Regions from separate parts of the Cupriavidus sp. GW823-FHT07B10 genome, predicted to be linked through region 2. Evidence: predicted binding sites of a transcription regulator. Region 2 holds the regulator's gene; the other holds the start of a gene.

What was found. Region 2 encodes FNR, which switches genes on or off when oxygen is low (the NO sensors DNR and NnrR bind a similar motif). Its sites were predicted from a motif close to TTGATNNNNATCAA; they were not measured.
Region 1: AC1Q6V_RS02640 (universal stress protein) is a predicted target of FNR. The motif match lies at 1,573-1,586, and genes of this name have one in related genera.

Annotation. Positions count from the first base shown of each region.
Region 1 covers NZ_JBXAGS010000001.1:535,416-538,672, reverse strand. The annotation lists gene AC1Q6V_RS02650 (carboxymuconolactone decarboxylase family protein) at 1-268, opposite strand, end outside; gene AC1Q6V_RS02645 (CaiB/BaiF CoA transferase family protein) at 265-1,332, opposite strand; gene AC1Q6V_RS02640 (universal stress protein) at 1,684-2,124, shown strand; gene AC1Q6V_RS02635 (serine/threonine protein kinase) at 2,172-3,218, opposite strand; gene AC1Q6V_RS02630 (DEAD/DEAH box helicase) at 3,237-3,257, opposite strand, start outside.
Region 2 covers NZ_JBXAGS010000021.1:84,429-87,685, reverse strand. The annotation lists gene AC1Q6V_RS29765 (sulfite exporter TauE/SafE family protein) at 124-882, opposite strand; gene fnr (fumarate/nitrate reduction transcriptional regulator Fnr) at 961-1,686, shown strand; gene AC1Q6V_RS29755 (hypothetical protein) at 1,750-1,995, opposite strand; gene AC1Q6V_RS29750 (membrane protein) at 1,992-2,201, opposite strand; gene ccoG (cytochrome c oxidase accessory protein CcoG) at 2,231-3,257, opposite strand, start outside.

The DNA of each region.
Region 1 (3,257 bases), on a different contig from region 2:
GCGTAACGCCATTGGCGAGCGCGCCGCGCAGATGCCCGGCCAGCTCCTGCGGCCGGTTCAGCGCAATCAGCATCGACACCAGGCTGCGCTGCTTGCGGTCCAGGCCGTCGCGAGTCCAGACCGTGCCCCAGGCGAACTCCGTCACCAGTTGCTGCAGGCTGGGTTCGGCCATGGCATGGGTCTCCGGTCTGGGTGGATGCCGCATGGTAGCCGAACCGATCAAGCCGATTCGAGAGGCCGCGGCATCGGTGCCGCGGCCCCAGGTCATTCCGTGCCCGCGGGCAGGAAGCGCGGCGCCGGCGCCGAACGCGGCACCTCGCGCTCGCCCTGCCGGCACAGCCGATACGTGCCGCGTGCCTGGTTGTGCGGATGGCGCGCGGCCTCGTCCAGGGTCAGCACGCGCGCAAAGCACACGTCGGTGCCGCCCAGCAACGCCTCCCAGTGAGTGCTTGACTTGCCTGCGATGCAAGCGGCAATGCGGGCCTTCACCGCGGGCCACTGGGAACGGTCATACTGCGTGGCGGGGTCGATGTCGGTCAGCTCGAGCCGCTCGAGCAGCTCGCGGTAGAACTGCGGCTCGAGCGCGCCCAGCGTGATGGCGCGGCCGTCGGCGCAAGGGAAAACGTCATAGAACGGCGAATCGTGGAAGGGGCTCGGTTGCGGGCCGCCGAGCGTGCCGGCTGCGCGCGACACCTGCACCAGCGAGCCCAGCATGGCGACGATATCGGTGATGGCCGCATCCACCACGCAGCCCTCGCCGCTTGCGCGCGCGCTCAGGATGGCGCTGGTGATGCCGAATGCCAGGCCAAGCGCGCCGGTGGCATCGCCCATCACGGTCGGCGGCACCATCGGCAGTGAGCCTTCGCGCGCAGCCATCGACAAGAGGCCGGTCAGCGCGATGTAGTTGAGGTCGTGGCCGGCACTTTGCGACAGCGGGCCGGTCTGGCCCCAACCGGTCATGCGCCCGTAGACCAGGCGCGGATTGCGTGCATGGCACGCCTTCGGGCCCAGGCCGAGGCGCTCCATCGCGCCCGGGCGCAGCCCTTCGATCAGCGCGTCGGCGCCGGCCACCAGGTCCAGTGCGGCGGCCACGTCGTCCGCAGACTTCAGGTTCAGTTGCACCACGCGCTTGCCGTGCTCCAGCTCCATCTCAGGCGGCACGGGCTGGCCGCGCAGGATGCGGCGGGCATCCGGCGCGACCGGCCGGGTCACCAGCGTGACCTCGGCGCCCAGGCCGGCCAGCATCGCACCGCACAACGGGCCGGGGCCGATGCCTTCGAATTCCACCACCTTGATACCGCGCAGGGGCAGCAGGTTGCCACGCTCACTCATGATCGTCGTCTCCGGAATCGCCGCCCGCCCGGGCCATGGCCGGGGGACAGCTTGCATTGAATTGGTATGGGATGGGCCGTGCCTGCGGCAGCGCGGACGTGCGAATGCCTGCCGCGGGGCTCGGGAGCATGCTACGCGCCACGGCGTTGACGGGGCAATGGCCAAATGCTTCAGCCGGCTTGACGGAATCCGTCAGCCGGCCGGCTATCGCACGGCGAAATCGGATAAATCCGATCCGACTTGATCTAAATCGGGTCCTGGCAGGACACTAGGTGCCATGATGGTTCCAGATGGCGGTGCCGCCTCATGGCGCACCGCCTGCCGACAGCCCCCATCCAGGAGATTTCCAACATGACCAATATCGTGCTCGCCACCGACGGTTCGGCCTTCAGCGACGCCGCGGCCCGTTTTATCGCCGAAGGCAAGCTGCTGCAGAGCGGCTTCACCGTGCATGTCGTGCATGTAGCGCCGGAAGTAAGCGGCCAGGTGCGCGCCTTTGTCAGCAAGGAGACCATCGATGACTGGCACAAGGAGGCCAGCGAGAAGGCCATGGCGACGGTCTGCGAGATCCTGTCCGCAGCCAAGGTGCCGTTCGAGCGGCACCCGCTGCACGGCTTCGCGCCGGAGCGCATCGTCGCCTGTGCGCGCTCGGTCGACGCCGCGGCCATCGTGATGGGCACGCATGGCCGCGGTTCGTTCTTCGATGCGGTGATCGGTTCAGTCGCAGGCCGCGTGCTGGCGCAGGCCGAGTGCCCGGTGCTGCTGGTCAAGGCGCCGGAAAAGAAGGGTTGAGCAAAGTAGTGGAAAACCGGCGCCCTGGCGGCGCCGACCGGTAGACCTCAGGCGCCCCACAGGGGCGCTTCGTCCATCAGCGCCACCTGTTCGCGCAGTTCCAGGATGCGATCCTGCCAGTAGCGCGCCGTGCCGAACCAAGGGAACGCGGCCGGAAAGGCCGGGTCGGCCCAGCGGCTGGCGAGCCAGGCGCTGTAGTGCAGCAGCCGCAGCGTGCGCAGCGCTTCCACCAGCCACAGTTCGCGCGGCTGGAATTCGGCGAAGTCCTCATAGCCGGCAACGATGTCGGCCAGCTGGTCCTGCATGGCCGCGCGGTCGCCCTCGAGCAGCATCCAGATGTCCTGGATCGCCGGCGCCATTCGGCTGTCATCGAAGTCAACGAAATGCGGGCCCGTTGCGCCATGGGTGCCGCCGCGCGCGTCGTCCTCGCCGATCCACAGCACATTGCCGCGATGGCAGTCGCCGTGGGTGCGCAGCAGACGCACCTCGCCGGCGCGCTCATAGCAGCGGCGCACGCCGTCCAGCGCCAGGTCGGCCACCGATTGCCATGCGGGCAGCAGGTCGGCGGGAATGCAGCCGCTGGCGAGCAGCCAGTCGCGTGGGGCAACGCCGAAGGTTTCAAGATTTAGCGCCGGGCGCGCCTGGTAGGGCTGCGTCGCCCCCAGCGCGTGGATGCGGCCGATGAAGCGGCCGAGCCAGGTCAGCGTGTCGGAACGGTCCAGCGCCGGCTCGCGGCCGCCGCAGCGGGGGAATACCGCGAAACGGAAGCCGGCGTGATGCAGCAGCGTGCCAGCCGCGCCCGGTGCCAGCACCATGGCCGGCACGGCCGGGATCTCGGCATCGGCCAGTTGCTGCACGAAGGCGTGTTCTTCCAGGATGGCCGCATCGGTCCAGCGGCCCGGACGGTAGAACTTGGCGATGACCGGCGCGGCATCTTCGATGCCCAGCTGCCAGACGCGGTTCTCATAGCTGTTGAGCGCCAGCAGGCGCCCGTCGGGGCGCAGGCCGGCGCCTTCCAGCGCGTCCAGCATCAGCTCCGGCGTCAGGCCGGCGTAGGGAACGCCGGGGTCGGCCGGGGTGTCGGACGCGTGCATGGTGTCAGCCTGTCCCGCTCAGCGCGCCGGCTTGCGGTT
Region 2 (3,257 bases):
CGCTGCTCGCCCGCTGCTTACCGCGGCTCACAAGACACCGCGCGATACCGCAATGTTGGCGATTGTATGGCATTCCCGCCCCCGCCTGCAACCATCATCCGTTGCCGGCGCAGCGCCGGCGCCTCAGAACACCAGGCAGAATCCATGCTCGGCCAGCGAATGTGGCAACAGCACCGCTCGCGCAATGCCAAGGCCGCCGAACGCCATTACCGCCAGGCCGGCCCCCAGGCGCACGCCGGGACGTCGCGACAGCGTACGCAAATAGCCTGACAGGCCGGAGAGCACCAGCAGGTTAGGCAGTGTGCCGAGCCCGAACACGCCCATCACGAGTGCGCCGGACGCCGCATTGCCCGCCAGCAGCGCGAGCGTGAGCGCCCCATAGACCATGCCGCACGGCACCAGCCCCCACGCCAGGCCCACGCCGTATCTCCGCGCCAGGCCGCCGCGTGCGCGCACAAAGGACGGCATGCCGCGTGCCACGCCACCCAGCCGGCGCGCCACCGCTGCGCTGGCACGCGACGCCAGCCGCTCCAGCCAGTCGACGGTAAACGTGTTGCCGCGCAGCAACCGCCAGCCCGACCACAGCAGCATGACGCTGCCCGCGCCGAACAGCCAGCGCTGCACCGGCAGATAGTCCTGTTTCCACGCCGAAGCACCGACCGCGCCTAGCGCGGCCCCAAGCAGCATATAGGTCGAGATCCGGCCCAGGTGCATTATCAGCAACTCGCCGAGCCAGGCGGCACGGCTGGGCACCAGACTGATCGTCGCCGCCGCGCCGTGACGCTGCTCCACGGCCAGCGCCACGCCGCCGCACATGGCGGCGCAGTGGACCCCGCCCAGCAAAGCCAGCAGAAAAACGCTGATCAGTACGCCAAGTGTCAATTCTCACTCCCTACCACATCACATCGCACGGTAAAATGCCGTTATCGCGCCCTCGCTGCCATTTCTAGCAGGTTCCAATTGCTCACCTCCATTCCCATTACCGAGATGTCACCACGCTGCTCCACCTGTGCGATGGGGCAGCTGTGCCTTCCGGTCGGCATGTCGCAGCAAGACCTCGCCAAGATGGACACGCTGGTTCAGGAACGCATCCGTGTGCACAAGGGTGAAACCCTGTATCGCATGGGCGATCCGCTCACCGCGGTCTATGCCGTGCGCTTTGGCACGCTCAAGACCCACGTCACCACTGAAGACGGCCGCTCGCAGATTACCGGCTTCCACCTGCCCGGCGAAATTGTCGGTCTCGACGGGCTGGGCGAGATGCAGCATGCCTCCGATGCCGCCGCGCTGGAGGACACCGAAGTCTGCGTGGTCCGCATGAGCGAGTTGCAGTCCCTGTCGGCAGACCTGCCGTCGCTGCAGCAGCAGTTCCTGCGCCTGATGGGCAAGGAAATCACGCATGACCAACTGATGCTGGTCACGCTGGGCTCGATGCGCGCCGAGGAACGGCTTGCCGCCTTCCTGATCAACCTCTCTGAGCGCCTGTCGGCACGCGGCTATTCGGCGTCCGAGTTCGTGATGCGCATGAGCCGCGAAGAGATCGGCAGCTACCTGGGCCTGAAGCTCGAAACCGTCAGCCGCCTGTTCTCCCGCTTTGCCGAAGCCGGCCTGATCCAGATTCGCCAGCGCCACGTCAAGCTCGTGGACATCGACGGCATCAAGCAGCTCTACAGCCGCTCCTGCTAAGCGGCCAAGGCGCTGCCAGGTACCGCATGCGGACATGGCAGCGCAGACCTCACACCGATCCGCTTATTCCAGTTCGTCGGTATCGCTGAGCCGCGTCGGCATGGTGTAGAGCGTCAGTCCGCTGGACAACGCGCAGAACACCCAGGCCATCAGGAAACCAACGGTGTAGACCGATTCGCGGGACGCTTCGATCGGCTGGCCGAAGAAGTTCAGGTCACCGGGATCCACCACCGAAAACACCGTCGCGGTCGCGAACCCGGCCATCAGGAACGCCGGCCAGAGTACCCACATCAGCCAGCGCAACCTCATGGCTGCCTCACAGCGGCAGCCTTGGGCGGCGCGGCGTCGGCCTTCTCGACCACCAGGCCATGGCGCGTTGCACCCTGCACCGGCATGTCCGGATGCGTGGATGCCAGCCAGATCGTCACGCCACACGCCACCATCGCCACCAGCGGGCCGCTCATCAACAGCCACGGCCACGGCTCCTTCCACCACGGATTGCCTTGCTGACTCATCTTGCCCCCTTCATCTTGACGACCTAGCTTCACAAATCGCGCGGCACGATGAAACTGGTGGATTGCCGGATTTCGGCATGCCCCCGCTCCGTGCCTTCGCTCGTCACCGTCACGTTGATCTTGTGCGTGCCCTGCGCCGCGGCCTCGATCGGCACGCGGATCCGGATCGGCAGCAACCGGTTGGACGTCGGCGCCAGCGATTCGGCCTGCTTGTCGTATTCCACGGTCAGGTTCTTCAGTTCGTCGCTGTCGGCGCGCACGCTGATCTGCATCGGCGCTTCGGTGGTGTTGATCAGCTGCAGGCGATAGACATTCTCGATCCAGCGGCCTTCCACTTCACGGCCGAGCGCACCACGGTCGCGGATGATGTCGACCTTCAGCGGCGTGCGCAGCGCGATCGAAGCCATGAACCCGGCCAGCAACGCCACCCAGATCACGGAATAAATGACCACGCGCGGGCGCAGCAGGCGCTTGCGTGATGCCGCCGCGGACAAGCCCTTGCGCATCGCGTTTTCCGAGGTGTACCGGATCAGGCCGCGCGGATATTCCATCTTGTCCATGACCTGGTCGCAGGCGTCGATGCAGGCGCCGCAGCCGATGCACTCGTACTGCAGGCCATCGCGGATATCGATGCCCGTCGGGCACACCTGCACGCAGATGCTGCAGTTGACGCAGTCGCCAAGCCCCGCCTTGTGGTGGTCGGTCTTGCGCGACCGGCTTCCGCGCGGCTCGCCGCGGCCGACGTCGTAGGTCACGACATAGGTATCGCGATCCACCATCACGCTCTGGAAACGCGCATACGGGCACATGTACTTGCACACCTGCTCGCGCATGAAGCCCGCATTGCCCCAGGTGGCGAACGCGTAGAACAGCATCCAGAACGACTGCCACGGCCCCAGCGACAGGCTGAGCACCTCGCCGCCCAGTTCGCGGATCGGTGCGAAATAGCCGATGAAGGTAAAGCCGGTCCAGAGCGCAATCAGCACCCACAGGAAGTGCTTGGTCGCCTTGAGACGGAACTTGCGCAGGCTCCACGGATCGCCATCGAGCCGGATG